2 regions of the Streptacidiphilus sp. PB12-B1b genome follow, and region 2 is predicted to be linked to the other one. Evidence: riboswitches for the same ligand, from Rfam matches in the RefSeq annotation. Region 2 holds a riboswitch; the other holds the start of a gene.

Region 1 (7,372 bases), 2.9 Mb from region 2:
GAAGTAGAGCCCCTGGCTGCCACTGGTCGTCGAATGAATGGCGCCGGCGCTGTCATAGGTGATCGTGGTGGTGGGCCGGGCCAGCGCGAAGACCAGGCCGTAGGGGATGAGCCCGATGGCTATGTGGTCGATCAGGAACGCGCCCACGCGGGCTATCCAGCTGGCGTAGAAGCCCGAGGGGTCCTGGTAGCCGGCGTACGGGTCCTGCTGCTGCGGGTAGGCGTACGGCGACTGCTGGCCGTAGCCGGGCTGCTGGGCGTACGGGTCGGCCGGCGGCTGCTGCGGGTAGCCGTAGCCCGGCTGCGGCTGCGGCGGCTGCTGGGGGTAGCCGTAGCCGGGCTGGGGCGGCTGCTGGCCGTAGGGATTGGGCTGCGGCGGCTGCTGGCCGTAAGGGTTGGGCTGCTGCGGCTGGCCGTACGGGTTGTTGGGGTCGGGCGGGTAACTCATGGAGCTGCCTCCGGGCAGGAAATGGAGCGGGCAGGACATCTTGCGGGAACGCGCGGGGCGGGGGACGGCGGGGTGTACCGCCGGCCCTGCTGACGCGCGGTGGGATCAGGGGAGCGGGCGGACGCTCAGACGGGCAGGAAACCGAACCGGTGCAGCTGCCACACCCAGGAGACGGCCGCCGCGACCGCGATGACGGTGTTCTGGCGGCGGGCCGTCTGCCGCCACCACCAGGCGCCGCCGCCCAGCGGGGCGAAGAGCAGGCAGACGCCCACCAGCACGGTCACCGGATTGGCCAGGACCGCCGCGCCGACATGCCCGGCGCCGAGGTCCATGAAGACCGACGTGCTGCCGCAGCCGGGGCAGGGCATGCCGGTGAACCTGCGGAGCGGGCACAGCACGCCGGGGTTGTCGTGCGCCTGCACGGCCGCGGCGACCAGGGCGACCACGCCCGCGCCCGTGCCGCGCATCAGCACCTGGCCGGGGGCGGCGTACGGTGAGCGGGCGAAGCGCGCCCAGCGGGCCCGCAGGGACCGGCGCAGGCCCGGCGCGGTCCCCCGGGCGCCGTCCGGCGCGCTGTACGATTCGTGGTACGAAGGGCGGCCGTGCGGCTGATCCAGTGGTGGCCGGTCGCGTGGGACCACCACTGGCTGGTACGAGCTGCTCACGTTCCCCCCGAGTACGTTGCGCTGCGGTCGAGCCCGTCCTCGCGGGCGACTCTGGAGGCAGCGCATTCTCGCGCCCCATGGTGGCTTTCTCCGGTGACGCTGTCCAGCGCCGGAGCGGGGCCCGGCGGAACTGTGCCGATACTGCAACCGGACCCCGGGCGTCCGTCCCGGGCGGCCCGGACCGGCCCTGGTTGCCCGCCACCCCCCGTCATCCAGGAGAATGGCTCCATGACCGCCCAGATTCTCGATGGCAAGGCCACCGCCGCCGCGATCAAGTCCGAGCTCGCCGTAAGGATCGAAGCGCTGAAGGCGCGGGGCATCACGCCCGGCCTCGGCACCGTCCTGGTCGGAGACGACCCCGGCAGCCACTCCTACGTACGCGGCAAGCACCGCGACTGCGCCCAGATCGGCATCGCCAGCCTGCAGCGCGAGCTGCCCGGCGACGCCACCCAGCAGGACGTCGAGGACGTCGTCCGCGAGCTGAACGAGAACCCGGCCTGCACCGGCTACATCGTGCAGCTGCCGCTGCCCAAGGGCCTGGACGAGAAGCGCGTCCTGGAGCTGATGGATCCGGACAAGGACGCCGACGGGCTGCACCCGATGAGCCTGGGCCGCCTGGTCCTGGGCATCGACGCCCCGCTGCCGTGCACGCCCAACGGCATCGTCGAGCTGCTGCGGCGGCACCAGGTGGAGATCAACGGCGCCGACGTCGTGATCGTCGGCCGCGGGATCACCGTGGGCCGCTCCATCGGCCTGCTGCTGACCCGCCGCAGCGAGAACGCCACGGTCACGCTCACCCACACCGGCACCCGGGACCTGTCGCACCACCTGCGCCAGGCCGACATCATCATCGCCGCCGCCGGTGTGCCGCACCTGGTCAAGCCCGAGGACGTGCGCCCCGGCGCGGTGGTGCTGGACGTCGGCGTCAGCCGCTCCGAGACCGGCCTGGTCGGCGACGTCCACCCGGGTGTGGCCGAGGTCGCGGGCTGGCTGTCGCCCAACCCCGGCGGTGTCGGGCCGATGACCCGGGCGATGCTGCTGTCCAACGTGGTCGAGGCGGCCGAGCGTGCCGCGCGCTGAGTCGTCGGAAACCCCGGCGGAGCCCGACGCGCCCGAGGCTTCGGCAGCGCCGGACACCGCCGGGGCGGGCGGCACGGCCGACGCGGGCGGGGCCGACGCGCCCAGGCCGAAGTCCCGCCGCCACCCGGTCGCCACCACCGGGACCTACCCCCCCGAGGGGTCGGCCGCGGCGCTGGGCAGCGGCCACCCGGTGCCGGTACGGCAGTGGCCGATCGTCATCGTGCTCACCATGGTCGGCGTCGGCCTCGCCGTCACCGCGCTGAACCAGTTCCGGCCGGGCGTGGTCACCATCGGAGCCGCCCTGCTGCTGGCCTGCGTGCTGCGGGTCGCCCTGCCCGACGTGGGGATGCTGGCGGTGCGCAGCCGCTTCACCGACGTACTGGTGATGGGGGTGCTCGGGGTCGCCATCATCCTGCTGGCCCTGGCCTCCGAGCCGGACCCGGTGATCACCCTGCCCTTCGTCAACGAGATCGCCCGCTTCCTGGGGCGTGGCGGAGGCTGACCGCACCGGGAACCGGCGACGGCGCCCCGCCCACCGCGTACCTGTGCGCGGAGGGCGGGGCGCCGTCGTGTGGGGCCGGCCGTCAGCCGCGGCGCAGGCGTTGGTGCAGGCGGTGGTGGCCCCGGTGGTGGCGGTGGTGGTGCCGCAGGCCGTGGTCCCAGCCCCGGTCCCAGCCGTGGTGCCCGGCGGCGTAGCTCTGCAGGCCCATCGGACGGGCGGCCAGCGGGACGGCGGCGCGCGGAGCGGCGGTGCGGTGCATCGAGGCGGCGAGGTCGTAACGGGCCGCCTGGTAGCCGGCGCCGCGGTAGCGGACGGCGTGGCTGCGGACGAAGTGGTCCCGGCGCGCGTGGTGGCGGTGGTGCCGGCGGCCGTGGTGCCGGACCGAGCGGACGGCCACCGGACGCACCCCCGGACGCATCGCCGGGCGGTCGGCCAGCGCCGGGGCCAGCTCGACCAGCGGCGCGCCCGGGCCGTCGGCCCGCTCGAACAGCGGCACGCAGTGGTGGTGCCGGAACGGCATACCGGCCGCGACCGTGCCCTGCTGGGCCCAGTCGTTCCAGGGGCCCCAGGGGGTGTGGGCGGTGGCGGCGGAGGCGGCGGGGGCGACGGAGAGCAGCAGGCCGAAGCCGGTGGCGAGCGTCGCGGCCCCCACGGCCAGACGCTTCCCTGCAGAACGTACGGACACGAGAACATCCTTCCCAGCGGCGGGAGGCCAGCCCGGTCGCGGTGGCCCCTCCTGTGACCAAGAGTTGCCAACCGACTACAAAAGCGGTAACCAGGAAGCCGAATCTGGGACAAGATGGGACGTCCCAGGCTGTGACCTGCTGGGACGTCTCGTCGAGTTCAGGAAACTGGGACAGGAGGTGGGACGTGACCCACTGGCAGCAGTTGCCGGACAGCCTCGACCCGGATGTGCGGCGGCTGGTGGAGCAGTTGCGCCTGCTTAAGGACCGCAGCGGGCGCAGCCTGCAGTCGCTGGCCGAGGCCACCGCCTGCAGCAAGTCCGCCTGGCAGCGCTACCTCAACGGGACGAAGTTCCCGCCGCGCGCCGCCGTGGCCGGCCTCGGCCGGATCACCGGCGCGGACGCGCCCCGGCTGATGCTGCTGTGGGAGGTCGCCGAGGCGGCCTGGCTGCCCGATCCGCTGCCTCCCGCCGCTCCGCCGCCGGTTGCGCTGGTCCCGGCCGTCCGTCCGGCGCCGCCGGTGCCGGTCGCCGTCCGGCCGACGGCCTTCCCGGCGCCGGACCCGCTGCCCCTGGTTGTGCCCGGCAGGCCGTCGGCGACACCCCGGCGACCCCTCGTTCCTGTGTTCGCCCTGGCCGGAGGGGCACTGCTGCTGGCCGCCGCCGGGGTGATCGCCGCCCCGACGCTGTGGCCCGGGGCGGACGTCGGCGGCAGCCCGGGCCTGTCCGGCCACCCCGGCCGCCCGGACCAGGACGCGCTCACGGCCGGCCGCTGCTCCGGCTCCTCCTGCCAGGGCCGCGACCCGTACGCCACCGGCTGCGACCGGGGCGCCACCGTGGCCGGATCGGTGGACGTGGACTCGCTCATCGTCCAGCTGCGCTACAGCCCCCGCTGCGGCGCGGTCTGGACCCACGCCCAGGGCGGCACCCGGGGCATGACCCTCCGTTCGCTGTCCATCAGCGGCGACAACGGCAGCGTGCTGGCGACCGTCCCCGTCGCCGGGGCCTCCGCGTCGGCCGACCACAGCCCGATACTGGCCGCTGGGAGCCCGGACCGGGCCGAGGCGTGCGCGGTCGTGGACGACGTCCAGGCGTGCGCGGGCACGGACGACCCGGGCGGCCCCCCGCGCGTGCTCACCTACCTGCCGTCCGGCCCCGGCTGACCGCGGGGGCGCCGGGCGCCACGCCGTCAGTACCGTGCTGATCTGCCTTCATGCCGATCCGGTATGGCCGTTCGGGAAACGTGACGAAGGCCGCGCGGGCAGACCCGGCCAGGAGGCGCACGCACCCCCGGCTCTGGGATAACCTGGCGGGGATCTCTTGAGATCAAGAGACAGATCAGGGACTGGCTCTACGCGGGCGTGCCCGACCGGTCCGAGACCGCCACCCGGCCTCGACCGCGCAGTCTGCTGCGGCCGAAACCTGACCTCCACCAGGTATCCAGCAGGAGACGTCATCATGACCCGCACTCCCGTCAATGTCACCGTCACCGGTGCCGCCGGCCAGATCGGCTACGCGCTGCTCTTCCGCATCGCCTCCGGCCACCTCCTGGGCGCCGACGTCCCGGTGAAGCTGCGTCTGCTGGAGATCCCGCAGGGCGTCAAGGCCGCCGAGGGCACCGCAATGGAGCTGGACGACTGCGCGTTCCCGCTGCTGGCCGGCATCGACATCTTCGACGACCCGAACAAGGGCTTCGAGGGCGCCAACGTCGGCCTGCTGGTCGGCGCGCGTCCGCGCACCGCCGGCATGGAGCGCGGCGACCTGCTCTCCGCCAACGGCGGCATCTTCGGCCCGCAGGGCAAGGCCATCAACGACCACGCGGCCGACGACATCCGCGTCCTGGTCGTCGGCAACCCGGCCAACACCAACGCCCTGATCGCCCAGCGCAACGCGCCGGACGTACCGGCCGACCGCTTCACCGCGATGACCCGGCTGGACCACAACCGCGCGGTCGCCCAGCTCGCCAAGAAGCTCGGCGTCTCCGTCGCCGACGTCAAGAAGCTCACCATCTGGGGCAACCACTCCGCGACCCAGTACCCGGACGTGTTCCACGCCGAGGTCAACGGCGAGAACGCGGCCAAGGCCATCGGCGACGAGTCCTGGCTGGGCGACACCTTCATCCCGACCGTGGCCAAGCGCGGCGCGGCGATCATCGACGCCCGCGGCGCCTCCTCGGCCGCCTCGGCCGCCAACGCCGCCATCGACCACGTCTTCACCTGGACCAACGGCACCGCCGAGGGCGACTGGACCTCCGCCGGTGTCATCTCCGACGGCTCCTACGGCGTGCCCGAGGGCCTCATCTCGTCCTTCCCGGTCACCGCCAAGGACGGCAGGTTCGAGATCGTCCAGGGCCTGGACATCAACGACTTCTCCCGCGCCCGGATCGACGCCTCGGTCAACGAGCTGGTCGAGGAGCGCGACGCGGTCAAGGGCCTCGGCCTGATCTGAGCGCCGCCCGCTGATCCGTCAGCCGCTCTGCCCGTGCCCTGTCCCGCCCAGCGGACAGGGCACGGGCGTTTCCCGGGATCGCCGCTAGGCTGGTGCGGCCGCGACTGGCGCACGTGGAGGGAACCACGAGGGAGCGGCCGAGCAGGACCACCGGTGTGCCGTCCGCCTGGGCACCCGGGTCGACCTCCAGTACGACAGTCGTACGGAGCGGATGACCCGGAGGGGCCCCGCCATGACGGAGCAGCAGCACCCGAACCCCCAGCACCCGAACCCCCAGCAGACCCGGCACCCCGAACTGCGCGAGGCCGATCCCGAGATCGCCGCGCTCGTCGCCGCCGAGGAGCAGTTGCAGGCCGACACCCTGCGGCTGATCCCCAGCGAGAACTACGTCTCCGCCGCCGTCCTGGAGGCGACCGGCACGGTGCTGCAGAACAAGTACTCCGAGGGCTACCCCGGGAAGCGCTACTACGAGGGCCAGCAGAACATCGACCAGGTGGAGACGCTGGCGGTGGAGCGGGCCAGGGCGCTGTTCGGCGTCGACCACGCCAACGTCCAGCCGTACTCCGGTTCGCCCGCCAACCTCGCCGTCTACCTGGCCTTCCTCAAGCCGGGCGACACCGTGCTGGGCATGGCCCTGCCGATGGGCGGCCACCTGACCCACGGCTGGGGCGTCTCCGCGACCGGCTCCTGGTTCAACGGCGTGCGCTACGGCGTGCGCGCCGACACCGGCCGGACCGATCTGGACCAGGTCCGGGAGCTGGCGCTGAAGGAGCGCCCGAAGCTGATCTTCTGCGGCGGCACCGCCGTCCCGAGGACGATCGACTTCGCCGCGTTCGCCGAGATCGCCCGGGAGGTGGACGCCGTCCTGGTCGCGGACATCGCGCACATCGCCGGTCTGGTCGCGGGCGGCGCCCACCCCAGCCCGGTCGGCCACGCGGACGTGATCTCCACCACCACCCACAAAACCCTGCGCGGTCCGCGCGGCGCCCTGCTGATGTCCACCGCGCAGCACGCCCGCGCCCTCGACCGGGCCGTCTTCCCCGGGCTCCAGGGCGGCCCGCACAACCACACCACGGCGGCGGTCGCGGTGGCGCTGAAGGAGGCGTCCGGGCCGGAGTTCCGGGCCTACGCGCACCAGGTGGTGGACAACGCCCGCGAGCTGGGCGAGCAGTTGGCGGCGCGCGGCTTCGACCTGGTCTCCGGCGGCACCGACAACCACCTCCTGCTGATCGACCTGACCGGCAAGGACGTCCCCGGCAAGGTCGCCGCCAAGGCTCTGGACCGGGCCGGGATCGTGGTCAACCACAACACCGTGCCGTACGACACCCGCACGCCGTTCGACCCCTCCGGGATCAGGATCGGCACGCCCTCGCTCACCTCACGCGGCATCCCGCGGAGCGCCATGGCCGCCGTCGCCGCCTGGATCGACCGGGCGGTTCTGGCCGCCCGCAGCGGCGACGAGGACGCCCTGGCCGCCGTCCGCGCCGAGGTCAAGGAGCTGATGGACGCCCACCCGGCGCCCGGGCTGCCGCTCGGCTGAGCGGGCGG
Region 2 (7,372 bases):
ACTTCGCTGTCGGTGAGCCGGTCGCCGTCCCGGACCTCCTGCCGCCGCCGCTGCGCCTCGGCCACCTGCGTCCGAGCCCTGTCGAGGTCGGCTTCTCTCCTGTCGACCTCGGCATCGAAGAAGTCTGCGATGGCGGCCCGGGCGCAGGGGAGGTCCGGTGAATCGGTGTGCTGCGGGGTCTGGTCGATCACGACGCGGTCCTATCCGGCAAGAGGCCCGAGGCTGGGGAAACATGCTGGCTGTCCCGCTCGGCGCGTTGGAAGGTGAGTAGTTCGTCTAATTCTGGCGTTGCCATCCGTGGAGCAGGAACCACATCGTGGCCATGATCGCAATGACCAGGCCGGCTGCGGCGCCGATCCACCAGCGGCCCGCAACCGCACCGACGAGGGTTCCCACGGCGAGCGAGACCACAGCGCCGATCCAGGCCACCGCGAGAGCAGGGGAGTGGGGGAGAGGCGGCTCATCTCCAGGGAATCGTTGCGGCTTGCTCATAAGCCGAGCCTAGCGGCGCATGCCGCAGATCAGCTTCAACTCACCCGGAAGGATGGCTTACACGCGTCTGCCGGTGAGGTTCGGACAGCCGGCGCAGAGAAGCCGGCGGCGGCATGATCGTCCGGGAAGGCCTCCGTGTCAGTCAGAGGTGCTGTCGTTCTCGGTGGCTGATTCGGTGAGGGCCTGGATCAGGTACGGGGTGAGGCGTCGGCAGAGGCCTTGGACGGCGTGGTCACGGGTGCTCTGGATCAGTTGGAGCGCGGTCAGACCCTCGGACAGGGCGACGAGCAGGCGGGTCAGGTCCTCCGTGGGCACGGCGGGGCGGCGGCCGGTGGCGGCGAGCGCGCGGGTGACCAGGCGGGACAGGCCCTGGGAGAGGCGCTCCTCGTGCTCGTGGACGGTCAGCAACCCGCGTTCGGCGAGATCAAGGGCCACGCCGGCGAGTTGCGGGACCAGGGCGCGTTGCTCATCCCCGGTGAAGCTGCGCAGGGGCGGAGCCTCCGCAGCACCGGCCCAACGCAGGGCAACGCCGTAGTTCTGGACCAACCCGGCCAGGGAGTACCCCAAGAAGGCACGACGCATGAGCGTCTGTTCGGCGATCGTCAGCGAATCCCAGGAGTGCATGACGTGCCTACTTCCACGACGAGCTGACCCGCCGCATCACACGCCAGCAGCAGAAGGTCAGCCTTCACGGTCTCCTTGGGTATCGTCGGTCCGGGGCTGGGGGCGGCGCTGGCGAGGGGCTGCGGCAGACGTGCGGCATTGGGGGAGTGGGGCGGTGCGGTGGCGGCGGTCCTGGCCCGGCGTGCTGTTCATACGGGCCGCTGGCGAGAACCTGGGGGCCGGTGCCCGATGTCCGCACGGCCGCGGCGCTGGAGCATCGACGGTACGGGCGGATCTCCCGCCCGTGGGTGGCCTCGCCGCCCGCTCCGAGACAAGGACCTGACCCGTGATCAAACCGCTCAACCGCATGCGCACTCGCCTCGCCGCCACACTCGCGGCCGGGGCCCTCACCGCCGTGGCGGCGGTGGCTCTCACCCCTGCGGTCGCCGAGGCAGCCCCGGCGTTCACCTCGACGCCCTGCAGCAACAGCAACAGCCCCGTGCACTACCTGCTGCCGGGACAGTCCATGGCCTCCGTGAGCTACGTCTGCGCGGGCGACTACATGTTCGCCAGCCAGAACGACGGCAACTTCGTCATCTACAACAACGGCGGTACGCCGGTCTGGGCCTCCGGGACCAATACCGGCTCGCCCAACACCATCGTGATGGCAACCAACGGCAACCTCCTCATCTACAACAGCGCCGACTACCTCCAGTGGCAGACCGGCACCGGTTGGACAGACCACCGGAACTACGGCGCCTACGTGTGCTTCCAGACCGACGGCAACATGGTTCTCTACGCGCCCAACGGAGGCAACCACACCTGCTCCGGCACCGCCCTGTGGGCCAGCGGCACCTGACGCAAACGGTCACGGCGCGCCCGCCACGCTCTGCACGACTGCGCGGGGCGGGTGCCCCCTTCCGGGTGCTCCGGCGCCCAGCACGGTCCAGACGGCGTGCGCCTTCCCGGAGGTCGGCGGGCATGCAGCGCTCGGCCGCCCGATGCACGCCCTCAGGTCCGCTCTGTCTGAGCAGGCGGGCCTGATCACCGCACGTGAATGGCCAGGGTAGGCGCGCTCGTGGTCCTCGCCGTCCGCTCGGTGGACAAGGGGCGGGCGGTCGCCGCGACATTCCCGGGACGACGCGCCGAGGTACGTGAGCTCGACGTGTCCGACCTCGCCTCGATCCGCCGGTTCGCGGCCCAGTGGTCGGGCACGATCGACGTCCTGATCAACAACGCCGGGATCATGGCCGTGCCGCTCAGCCGTACCCCACGCCGCAGGTCAACCGGATGCGGGCTGCAGATTGTTCATGAGCAGGCCGAGGGCGAACTCGAAGCGGTCGTGTCCGGTGCCGGAGATCAGCTCGGCGGCATGGCGTCGAGTCTGCGGGAACTGCTCGGCAGGCAGTGCGGTGAAGCGGTCCAGCAACTCCTCGTGGCTGAGCACCCATTCCTGATCCTGGCGCTGGCGCCGTTGCTGGACCAGTGACTGCTCCAGTGCGTAGGCGCTGACGTAGAGGGACATCGCGTCGCGGGCCCATCCGGCCGTCCTCGGTTCGACGTCGCCCGCAAGCATGATCGCCAGGATTCCTTCGCCGACCCGCAGCGTTTCGAGGTTGGCCGCCACCACGGCCAGCGCGGCGCGCGAGACTCCAGGATATTTCAGGTACAGGTCGCGGATCTGCGAGTACACCCCGAGCAGCTGCTCGCGCCAGGAGGCCGGGTCCGGTTCGGGCAGCACGACCTCGGCGTAGAGCCTGCCGATCAGCAGATCGTCGATCTCGTCCTTGCTGACGATGTGCGCGTACAGCGACGACGGACCTGTGCCGAGCACGGCGGCGACCCGGCGGATGGTCAGCGCGTCGTACCCCTCCGTGGCGACGACTTCCAGGGCGGCGTCGGTGATCCGGTCAAGGGTGATCGGCTTCTTGCGGGGGGCCGACGCTGTGGCCTGCGCTGCGGGCTGGGCGTGGCGGGCTGCACGGCGTTGGCGGGGATCAGCGGACATGCTCGCCACTATAGCTTGACACGATCTTAGTTCGTTGAGTAGAACTTAGATCGTTAGGACGAACAAAGTTCGTTTCGGTGTCTCGGAGGTGTGTGATGCGAGTTTCCGTTGTCGGAGCCGGTCTGGGAGGCCTGGCTCTCGCCCAGGGTCTGCGTGGTGCCGGGATCGAGGCCGACGTGTTCGAGCGCGACCCGGGGATCGTCGCGCGGTTCCAGGGCTACCGGCTCGTGCTGAACCCGACCGGTTTCCAGGCGGTGCGCGACTGCCTGCCGACGCGCTGGCACCCGCTGCTGGACGAGATCATCATGGACGCCTCCGCCGAGCAGCTGGTCCTGGACCCGCAGCTGAACGCGATCGGCAGGCTCGGCGCGGGCCGGACCGGCATCGTGGTCGACCGGCAGGTGCTGCGACACCTGTTGCTGACCGGCCTCACCGTGCACACCGACGCCGCGCTGACCGGCTACGACGTGCTGGCCGACGGCAAGGTCCGAGCCCGGTTCGCCCGCCGCGACCCGGCCACCGCCGACCTACTCGTCGGCGCGGACGGCGTCACCTCCGCGGTCCGCGGGGTGCTGTCGCCGCAGACCACCCCGACCGACACCGGCGTCCGGTTCGTCATCGGCCGCACCCCGCTGACCGACGAGTTCGCCGGCCTGTCCAAGGCCTACGGCTCGAAGATCACGGGCGACGGCGTCAGCCTGCTGCTCGGCGCCATGCGCTTCCGTACCCCGCCCAAGCAGGCCGCCGAGCAACTGGCCCCCGAGGTCACGCTGCCCGACATCGGCGACTACGTGCGGTGGGCCATGATCCTGCCGCCGAACGGCTCGCTGGGGGAGCTGACCGCGCAGGACGCCGTGCTGTCCAGGATGGAAGGTTGGCACCCGGAGCTGCGCGCGCTGATCGAGCAGGCCGACCCGGACAACAGCACGCTGCTGTCCATCCGGGTGGTCAAGCCCGGTGAGCGCTGGGCGTCCGGCCCGGCCACACTGCTCGGCGACGCGATCCACGCCACCTCCCCGACCGGCGGCAACGGTGCGAACACCGCGCTGCGCGATGCCGACCTGCTGCGCCGCTGCCTGGTCGAGACCAATGAAGGCCGCCAGGATCTGCTCAGCGCGGTCGACGCCTACGAGCGCCAGATGTTCGAGTACGGCGCCGAGGCCGTGCGCAGCAGTCTCGAGAAGCTGCCCGCCTTCGCCCCCGAAGCGAAGCTGTAGCAGTTGTCAGGATGTGTGGACGGGGCCAACCGGCTGATATTCGCAGGTATTGTGAGCTCGGGTCGTGACTGGCGCTGAGGTGGAGTACCACCGGGGAGCGGCCTGACGCCTCGTCGATGCCGTGCGCCTGGGCACCTCGTTGTGGAGCTCAGGAGTGGCACGTGGTGGAGACGCAGCAGGCGCGGCTGATGGACGGTACGGATCTCGCCCGTCGAATCATCGAGAACAGCGCGGCAGCCGCCGTGGACATCCGTCGGCGCACGGGGGTCTCCCCCTGTCTGGCGACCGTGCTGGTCGGAGAGGACCCGGCCTCGGTCACGTACGTGCGGATGAAGCAGGCCCGTTGCGCGAAGGCCGGGATCCGCTCGAGGCATGTGGCTCTGCCCGCCTCCGTGAGCAGCAGCGGCCTGGTGGAGGCCGTCACCGAACTGTCTGAGGATCCGGACGTGCACGGCATCCTGCTGCAACACCCAGTGGGGGCGCACATCGATGAGCGCGCCGCGTTCGAGGCGATCGCGCCGGACAAAGACGTCGACGGCGTCACCATGCACTCCTTCGCGGCGATGGGGTTCGGGCTGCCCGGCTTCGTATCCTGCACGCCCGGAGGGATCATGCGCCTGCTGGACGAGTACGACGTCAACCTCACCGGCAGGCACGCCGTCGTGGTGGGACGCAGTCCTATCCTGGGCAAGCCGGTCGGCATGCTTCTGCTCGGGCAGGACGCCACGGTGACCTACTGCCATTCCCGCACCGTCGATCTGCCCTCGATCGTGCGCGGGGCTGACGTCCTGGTTGCCGCGGTTGGCCGGCCGCGCTTCATCAACGGGGCGGACGTAAAGCCCGGTGCCGTAGTGATCGACGCGGGGTACAACCCGGGCAACGTCGGGGATGTTGACTTCGAGACCGCGCGCCACCGGGCGAGTCTGATCACCCCTGTCCCCGGTGGTGTCGGCCCGGTGACCATCGCCGTCCTCCTCGCGCAGACGGTCGACGCGGCGGAACGTCAGCTCGTCCGGCCCTGACCCAGGCGCTGTTGGTCCTGCTCGGCGCTGCCCTGCTCGGCCAGCGGTGGGATAGAGGCCGCCCCGGTCACCTCAGCGGTAGCGCCTTCCGACTAGGCCATTTCTTTTGGATCTAGGCCATTTCTTTTGGATCGCTCGTGCGAAACTGGGCGATCGACGGCACCTGGGAGCGGGTCTTCACCGCGCTGCTCGCCCATGCCGATACCGAGGGCGACCTGAAGCGGGTCGTCGCGGTGGACTCCACCATCGTGCGTGCGCACCAGAACGCCGCCAGGGCCCGCACAAAGGGCCCCGGCCAGCGAACGGGTCCGCCACGCGATCGGACGCCCGCGTGGCGGGCTGACCCCGAAGGTCCACCTCGCCGCGGACAGCCGCTGCCGCCCGCCGTGCTTCCACCTCACACCCGGCCAGGCCGGCGACGCGCCCGCGTTCGAGCACGTCATGGCCGCCCTGCGCGTCCCCAGAGCGGTCGGCCGCCCCCGCACCCGGCCTTTCACGGTCCTGGCCGACCGGGTACTCGTCCCAGGTGATCCGCGACCACCCGCGCAGACGCCACATCCGGGCAGTGATCCCACAACCCTCCAACCAGATCGCCAACCGCAACACCGTCGAACGCTGCATCAACCGCCTCAAGAACTGGCGCGGACCGGCCACCCGCTAGGAAAAGACCACCACCGTCTACCGGGCCGGACTCCACATCGCCGGCATCTACATCTGGTCAGCCCGCTGATCCAAAAGAAAGACCCTAGCCGGTGCCCGACCCCGCAAGGTGTCGCGGACTGTGCGGGGCGCTCACCATGTACTCGACGTTCTCCTGGGAGACCGTGCACTCCGCCCGCACCGGACAGGCGGTACGGGCCATCGGGAGTGCCGTCTCCACCGTGTCGCCGGGTTGGGTGCCGTCCTCATCGGCATCACCGCAGCCCGAACCGTCGGGGCCTGACCCGCTCGGCAGGGGAACGGCGGGCTCGCGAAGTCCACGGACCGGCACCGCAAGCAGGGGGCTTGCGCGATAGCAGCGGTGCCCCGGCCCGTCATCGCGGTGACCCGCTTTCGTGGAAACGGGTCGCCCGGATGGTCTATCTCGTCCGACGGATGAGGATCGGCGCACACTTGGGCTGTTCAGAGCGAGAGTGCCGAGACGGTGACGTCGTCGGGGTGCGGGCGGCACCAGGGCGTGCAGGATGGGGAACGGGAAGCCAGCAGACCGCCGGGACCGCAGGTGGTCCCTTTCCCTGGGGCCCGCACGACGGGTGCCGTGGTCCCGTACCGGTGCGGGCTGCTCCCTGTGCGGGCGGCCGCGGATGCGAAAGGAACCCCGCCATGCCTGTCATCACCACCCGCGACGGTGTCGAGATCTTCTACAAGGACTGGGGGTCGGGTCGTCCGGTGGTCTTCATCCATGGCTGGCCGCTGAACGGCGACGCCTGGGAGGACCAGCTCAAAGCGGTCGCCGACGCGGGCTTCCGCGGTATCGCGCATGACCGCCGCGGCCACGGGCGTTCTACCCCGGTGTGGGACGGCTACGACTTCGACACCTTCGCCGACGACCTCAACGACCTCATCACGCAGCTCGACCTGCACGATGTCACGCTGGTCGCGCACTCCATGGGAGGCGGTGAACTGGCCCGCTACATCGGTCGGCACGGCACCGACCGGATCAGCCAGGCGGTGCTGCTCTCCGCCGTCACGCCGCTGATGCTGCAGGGCCCGGACAACCCCGAGGGCGTCCCGCAGAAGGTCTTCGACGGCATCAAGGACGGCATCATCGCCGAGCGCTCGCAGTTCTGGAAGGACACCGCCGAGGGCTTCTTCGGCGCCAACCGCCCCGGCAACAAGGTCACGCAGGGCAACAAGGACGCCTTCTGGTACATGGCCATGGCCCAGACCATCGAGGGCGGCGTGGACTGCGTGGACGCGTTCGCCGCGACGGACTTCCACGACGACCTGAAGAAGTTGGACATCCCGACGCTGATCGTGCACGGCGACGACGACCAGGTCGTGCCGATCGACGCCACCGGGCGCAAATC

What was found. Region 2 has a riboswitch for ZMP and ZTP ahead of GXW83_RS17595 (bifunctional 5,10-methylenetetrahydrofolate dehydrogenase/5,10-methenyltetrahydrofolate cyclohydrolase). Riboswitches for the same ligand answer to the same signal wherever they lie in the genome.
Region 1: linked by a shared signal. The riboswitch ahead of glyA (serine hydroxymethyltransferase) and the one ahead of GXW83_RS17595 (bifunctional 5,10-methylenetetrahydrofolate dehydrogenase/5,10-methenyltetrahydrofolate cyclohydrolase) in region 2 are both predicted to bind ZMP and ZTP.

What each region holds. Positions count from the first base shown of each region.
Region 1 covers NZ_CP048405.1:6,830,389-6,837,760, reverse strand. The annotation lists gene GXW83_RS29680 (RDD family protein) at 1-447, opposite strand, end outside; gene GXW83_RS29675 (DUF2752 domain-containing protein) at 573-1,112, opposite strand; gene GXW83_RS29670 (bifunctional methylenetetrahydrofolate dehydrogenase/methenyltetrahydrofolate cyclohydrolase) at 1,341-2,192, shown strand; gene GXW83_RS29665 (DUF3017 domain-containing protein) at 2,179-2,694, shown strand; gene GXW83_RS29660 (hypothetical protein) at 2,777-3,379, opposite strand; gene GXW83_RS29655 (XRE family transcriptional regulator) at 3,565-4,539, shown strand; gene GXW83_RS29650 (malate dehydrogenase) at 4,835-5,824, shown strand; ZMP/ZTP riboswitch at 5,915-6,003, shown strand; gene glyA (serine hydroxymethyltransferase) at 6,057-7,364, shown strand.
Region 2 covers NZ_CP048405.1:3,936,730-3,944,101, forward strand. The annotation lists gene GXW83_RS17560 (hypothetical protein) at 1-191, opposite strand, end outside; gene GXW83_RS17565 (hypothetical protein) at 277-492, opposite strand; gene GXW83_RS17570 (hypothetical protein) at 631-1,116, opposite strand; gene GXW83_RS17575 (hypothetical protein) at 1,442-1,954, shown strand; partial or broken gene GXW83_RS17580 (oxidoreductase) at 2,153-2,290, shown strand; gene GXW83_RS17585 (TetR/AcrR family transcriptional regulator) at 2,378-3,103, opposite strand; gene GXW83_RS17590 (NAD(P)/FAD-dependent oxidoreductase) at 3,199-4,320, shown strand; ZMP/ZTP riboswitch at 4,375-4,460, shown strand; gene GXW83_RS17595 (bifunctional 5,10-methylenetetrahydrofolate dehydrogenase/5,10-methenyltetrahydrofolate cyclohydrolase) at 4,509-5,342, shown strand; partial or broken gene GXW83_RS35350 (IS5 family transposase) at 5,489-6,072, shown strand; gene GXW83_RS17600 (alpha/beta fold hydrolase) at 6,666-7,372, shown strand, end outside.